Regions from separate parts of the Paenibacillus sp. CFBP 13594 genome, predicted to be linked through region 3. Evidence: predicted binding sites of a transcription regulator. Region 3 holds the regulator's gene; each other region holds the start of a gene.
What was found. Region 3 encodes Rex, which represses fermentation and respiration genes when NADH is low (regulators of the CRP and FNR family bind a similar motif). Its sites were predicted from a motif close to TTGTGAAATATTTCACAA; they were not measured.

Region 1 (2,210 bases), on a different contig from region 3:
TCGACAACCGAATGAGGGTGGAGCAAAGTGCACCCGGTTTGCCATATAACATGAGATCCCGGAATTTGGTCTGTGTCAACCGGTGGTGGATGCCCATCCATTTCATAAAGTCGATCGCAAAGTCACAATGCTGGCAGATTAACATCTCCAGGTCTTTATGCTCCAGTACACCGATCTCACTATCCTCCAGCACTTCCGCTGAGAAGCTGTGTTTAGAGCCAAAAAAGGGATCAGCCTGCCCAATCATATCACCGGACTGATACATGTACATGATTAGTTCCTTGCCTTCATCCGTGGATTTGGTGATCTGTGCACGGCCCCGTTTCATATAATAAAGTTTGTCAGAGACGTCTCCTTCCCAGTACAGATGTGTACCTTCCGGATAGGTTCTATCTTTCATGGTAACCAGCAAATGGTTGAAATTCGCTTCCGAGAAACAATTGGTATTGCCGCGCTTTTCCAGTACAGTTGTTAGTTCTGTCATAAGTCTATCTCCCCTTTATGTCCATCGGACGACCTTCTGTAGTTTCCAGTAGTCTCCGAGGTTTGCCGCAAACCGTTGCCGTCCTGATCAGGGTCATCTCGGCCGGGAGGAAGGACGGTACAAATTGCGGTGGTTCAATTTTTAAGTTCAGTATATACCTAATCTTACCGTTTGAGGGGGAAGGAAAGGGGGCAAAAATGACGAAATTTCAAACATTGTGATAAAATTCACTTTTAGTGGAGAGGATGAATTTTACAGCCCTATATTTTAAATAGGAAGTGAAAATGGTCGTATGAAGGACACTACAAAACTTAAATTAAATTTGTTATACTTTGTGAAAAAAATCACATAATTAAGTTTATTGTCATGTTACGATGTGAATGTAAACGAGAGAGACAAACTAATACGAACCTTTAGGAGGATGAGGGAGATGGCTGTAAAGAACGAAGTCGCCCCAGCAAAAGAACCGACAGCAGGTCAGTATATTCAAACGTTAATCGACAAAGCGAATAAAGCACACGCCGCATTCATGAAGATGGACCAGAAGCAGATTGACCGGATTGTGCAAGCGATGGCGCTTGCGGGTCTGGATAAACACATGATGCTCGCCAAGATGGCCGTAGAAGAAACAGGCCGCGGAGTGTATGAGGATAAAATCACCAAAAATATATTTGCAACAGAATATGTGTACCACAGCATCAAGTATGACAAAACCGTAGGTGTGATTGAAGATAACGAGTATGAAAGCTTCCAGAAAATTGCGGAGCCGGTCGGCATTATCATGGGGATTACACCAGTTACCAATCCAACATCAACGACGATGTTTAAAGCATTGATTTCCATCAAGACGCGTAACCCGATCATCTTTGGTTTCCACCCATCTGCACAGAATTGTAGCCGGGAAGCTGCCAAAATCCTGCTGGAAGCGGCTGTGAAACATGGTGCACCAGCAGATTGTATTCAATGGATTGATGATCCTTCCATGGATCGTACAAACGAACTGATGAATCACAATGATGTGGCTCTCATTCTGGCAACAGGCGGATCAGGCATGGTACGTGCAGCGTACAGCTGTGGTAAACCTGCACTGGGCGTAGGACCAGGTAACGTACCTTGTTTCATCGAGAAAAGCGCGGATATCAATCAGGCAGTAACGGATTTGATCCTGTCCAAGTCTTTCGACAACGGCATGATCTGTGCTTCCGAGCAAGCGGTCATCATTGAAGAACCGATCTTTGATCAAGTGAAGAAAAAAATGATTGCAAATGGCTGTTACTTTGTTAACAAAGATGAAGCAGCAAAATTGACAGCAGGTGCGATTAATGCCGAGAAATGTGCGGTGAACCCGGCGATTGTTGGTCAATCTGCGGTGAGCATTGCGAAGTTGTGCGGAATTGAAGTTCCAGCAGGCACCAAAATTCTCGTGGCCGAGATTGAAGGGGTAGGTACGAAATTCCCATTGTCGGCTGAGAAATTAAGTCCGGTACTCGCTTGTTACAAAGTTAAAACGGCAGCAGAGGGAATTGAACGTGCAGCAGAAGTGGTTGCTTTTGGCGGCATGGGTCACTCCTCGGTTATCCATTCCACAAATGAAGAAGTGATTGGCAAATTCGCAGATCGTCTGCAAACTGGACGGATTATTGTGAACTCACCATCCACACACGGTGCCATCGGGGATATCTACAACACAAATATGCCATCATTGACACTGGGATGCGGATCATAC
Region 2 (2,210 bases), on a different contig from region 3:
TCAGTGATCGCGAGAAACGAATCGTTGCTTATCACGAAGCAGGTCATACCATTGTAGGATACTTCCTCGAACATGCTGATATGGTACATAAAGTGACCATTATTCCGCGCGGACGTGCGGGTGGATATGTAATCATGTTGCCAAAAGAAGACCGTATGCTGGTTACCAAGCAGGAATTGCTGGATAAAGTAACCGGACTTCTCGGGGGTCGTGTAGCTGAAGAATTGTTCATCGGAGAAATTGGTACTGGTGCATACAGTGACTTCCAGCAAGCGACAGGTATTGTTCGCAGCATGGTTATGGAATACGGTATGAGTGAGAAATTGGGACCTATGCAATTCGGAAGTTCACAAGGACAGGTATTCCTTGGTCGGGATATCGGTCATGAACAGAATTACTCGGATTCCATTGCTTACGAGATTGATCAGGAAATGCAACGCTTTATCAATGACTGTTATGAGAAGTGTAAGGACTTGCTTGTTAAACATTCAAAAGAGATGCACCTGATCGCTCAAACTTTGCTTGAGGTTGAGACTTTGGAAATGGATCAGATCAAGCAATTGATCGAAACAGGTTCTTTGACTCCAAAAGCAGAGAATGACAATGATGGTGAAGGCACACCAACTGAAGGCGGAGAGCCAATCATCGACACCATCGGTGATGTGCGTGTTCGTATTCAAGGTAAAGATGAAACGCCTGAGCCACCAGCTGGAGATATTCCAAACGAAGCTCCGAATCTGGAAAAGGGTAATAACAATAACCCGGATGATGGCGGAACGAAGCCAACGTCTTAATGCACAATACATCTGGCTATGATAGCAGGTGAAATCAAGAGAGCCCTCGAGGCTCTCTTTTTTTATCCATTATTTTAAAAGAGGATAGATAAAGATAAACGGGAGTTAGATGGCGAACCAGTTAGCAAACAGGTGGTTACAGCGCTGTTCCGGGCCTTTTTCATTTATTGACAGAGTCGTGAACGTTGTGTAAATTAGTTGTTAAACCGCTTGTGATTCGTTTCTCAAGCGAAGATAACGACTAGGTTAGCCCACGAAACAGCGCATGACGCTGTCCCGATAAAGGAGAGGATCACAGGTGGAAGCTCTGGCTTTAGAGCGCAAGGCTGAGATGAACCGCGAGCTGCGTGAGCGGCTTATGGTGTTGAAGAAGGAACGTAATGCCATTATTCTTGCCCATTATTATCAACGTGACGAAGTACAGGAGGTTGCCGACTTCCGTGGAGATTCATTTCTGTTAGCCCAGAAGGCAGCACAGACAGATGCGGATGTGATCGTTTTCTGTGGTGTTCATTTTATGGGTGAAAGCGCTAAAATTCTGGCGCCAAATAAAACAGTTATTATCCCGGACGAACGTGCGGGCTGCCCAATGGCAGATATGGTGAATGTGGATGGACTACGCAAATTGAAAGCACAACATCCTAATGCCAAGGTGGTTACGTATATCAATTCCTCGGCTGAAATCAAAGCAGAGACTGACATCTGTTGTACATCGGCGAACGCAGTCCGGGTTATTCAATCGGTGGATTCTGACGAAATTATCTGGGTACCGGATAAAAACCTGGGACATTATGTGCAGCAGCATACAGACAAGAAAATGATTATCTGGGAAGGTTACTGCAACACTCACGATATGCTCACAGTCAAAGATGTGGTGGAGATGAGGGCCAAGCATCCAAATGCAGAGTTTGTTGTCCATCCAGAGTGTCGCCCTGAGGTTGTAGAAATGGGTGATTTTGTAGGCAGCACAACAGCTATTCTGGAGTATTGCAAAAATTCATCAGCGAAGGAATTTATCGTAGGTACCGAAGATGGTACAGGATATCAGCTTCGTCTGGATAGTCCGGATAAACAGTTCCACTTTGCTACCAAGTTCCTCGTATGCCCCAACATGAAGGTGAACAACTTGAAGAAACTGGTGAAATGCCTGGAAACGATGAAGCCGCAAATCTACGTGCCACCGGCCGTTGCCGACAAAGCCAGAGAATCACTAGAGCGCATGTTGTTGGTAAAGTAGGATGCGCTACTCTTGCTCCAAGACAGGTGAATAACATGATACCGCAATATTTAGTTGATTTTGATCTGTCTGCGCTACCCATGGTAGAGACGGATGTACTGGTTATAGGCTCAGGGATTGCTGGTTTGTTTACCGCCATTAAGGCAAGTGAACAACAACGTGTATTAATGATCACGAAG
Region 3 (2,210 bases):
TCTGGGTACAAGCAGCTTCTGGGAGGGTGTAGATATCCCGGGAGAGGCGCTAACCTGTCTCGCTATTGTGCGACTGCCTTTCCAGCCACCGAATCATCCGTTGGTGGAAGCCAAGAGTGAGTTGCTTCAGGAACAGAAGAAAAATCCGTTCATGAAACTGTCCGTGCCGCAAGCGGTCATTCGTTTCAAGCAGGGATTTGGCCGGTTGGTGCGTACAGCGAAGGACAGAGGAATTGTCATTGTTTATGATACACGGGTGATTGAAGCGTACTATGGTAAATTCTTTTTATATTCTTTGCCTGGTCCCAAAATGGAGCATATGCTCACGGAGCAGATGGTTCCACGAATTACCGAGTGGTTGGAAAAACCTGCTAATGAACAAGAATAATGGTTGTTTTGTTCGTTATATCATTGCATGACACTATCGTTTGGCGTTAAACTTTATTAGATATTTCCGTATCCGATTAAAGCAGTTGCACGTAAGAACTTATAACCTAAATTACAAGGAGCATTCTGTATAAAATGTCATGTTTATCTTTGAGTTTATACAGAATGCTCATCTTTTCATCTATTATTTTATCGTGGCCTTGGTAAGGGGGAGCAAGAATGAAATCGGATAAAATTTCGGAAGCGGTGGTACGACGTCTGCCTGTATACTTGCGTTATTTGAACGAGTTGCATCAGCGTGAGGTGGCTACTGTTTCTTCTCAAGAGCTTGGACAGAGGCTGGATCTGAATCCGGCCCAAATTCGTAAAGACCTGGCTTACTTCGGTGATTTTGGTCGTAAAGGGATCGGGTATGATGTATCCTATTTGATCGAGAAAATTCGTCACATTCTCAAAATCGATCAGCAAATTAATGTAGCTCTGGTAGGAGCGGGTAATCTCGGTCAAGCCTTGTCCAACTACAACGCATATCTGAAAGACAACATGAAGATTGTTGCTGTATTTGATGCATATGGACCGAAGATTGGTAGTCAAATTAACAGTTTGACGGTTAAACCAATGAATGAATTGACGGAAGCGGTTAAAACAGAAAACATCCGCATCGGAATTATCACGGTTCCGGATACGGAAGCCCAAAATGTAGCCGATCAGCTTATTGAATCCGGAATCGAAGCGATTCTTAATTTTGCACCAACCATTCTAAAAACACCGCCGCATATCCGCATTCACCATGCTGACTTTACAACGGATCTGCTTAGTTTGGCCTATTACTTGGAGACTGGAAAGGACGACGAGGAAGATGACAACAAATAGATGGGTAATTCACAACGGCAAATTTGCCGTTAATGAAGGCGGCACAACATGGAACGTGGTTCAAGGATACATGGTTGTCGAGGATGACAAGATTGTGCATATTGGTGAGACATTGCCGGATGGAGACAAAAATTGTACCAAAGTGGATGGAAAAGGACTGTTCTTCCTGCCGGGTCTGATCAATACGCATGGTCATGCAGCAATGTCGTTGCTCAGAGGGCACGGAGATGATCTTGCGTTGCAAGTATGGTTGCAGGAAAAAATGTGGCCGATGGAAGCGAAAATGACTTCACAAGACGTATATTGGGGAACTTCGCTATCGGTGCTTGAAATGTTGAAAGGCGGAACTACAGCTTTCCTGGACATGTACGATCACATGGATCAAGTTGCCAAAGTTGTGGAGCAATCCGGCGTTAGAGCAGCACTGGCACGTGGTGTAATCGGGCTGTGCTCGGAAGAAGAGCAACTGCGGAAACTGGAGGAGTCGGCAGCGTTTGCACGTGAGTGGAATGGACAGGCAGATGGTCGCATTACAACTGTAATCTCGCCACACGCCCCATATACATGCCCTCCTGACTACATAGAGAAGCTTGTGCAGGTCGCGAACGACCTGAACCTTCCTCTCCATACACATATGTCTGAAACGCTTCGTGAAGTGGAGCAGAACGTGGCTGATTATGGACTGCGTCCTGTGGCACATCTGGAGAAACTGGGCTTTTTCTCACGTCCATCCCTGGTTGCACATGCGGTGCATCTGAATGACGAAGAGATTGAGATTCTGGCCCGTCATGATGTGGCTGTATCCCATAACCCGGGAAGTAACCTGAAACTTGCTTCCGGTGTTGCGCGGGTACCAGCGTTACTGAAAGCAGGAGTTACCGTGTCACTCGGAACAGACGGACCGGCAAGCAACAACAACCTGGATATGTTCGAGGAAATGAGACTGGCTG

Region 1: adhE (bifunctional acetaldehyde-CoA/alcohol dehydrogenase) is a predicted target of Rex. The motif match lies at 817-834, and genes of this name have one in related genera.
Region 2: nadA (quinolinate synthase NadA) is a predicted target of Rex. The motif match lies at 1,005-1,022, and genes of this name have one in related genera.

What each region holds. Positions count from the first base shown of each region.
Region 1 covers NZ_JACYVQ010000005.1:209,387-211,596, reverse strand. The annotation lists gene IFU39_RS17555 (Crp/Fnr family transcriptional regulator) at 1-484, opposite strand, end outside; gene adhE (bifunctional acetaldehyde-CoA/alcohol dehydrogenase) at 915-2,210, shown strand, end outside.
Region 2 covers NZ_JACYVQ010000017.1:47,793-50,002, forward strand. The annotation lists gene ftsH (ATP-dependent zinc metalloprotease FtsH) at 1-794, shown strand, start outside; gene nadA (quinolinate synthase NadA) at 1,093-2,031, shown strand; gene nadB (L-aspartate oxidase) at 2,067-2,210, shown strand, end outside.
Region 3 covers NZ_JACYVQ010000001.1:183,146-185,355, forward strand. The annotation lists gene dinG (ATP-dependent DNA helicase DinG) at 1-388, shown strand, start outside; gene IFU39_RS01100 (redox-sensing transcriptional repressor Rex) at 607-1,260, shown strand; gene IFU39_RS01105 (amidohydrolase) at 1,247-2,210, shown strand, end outside.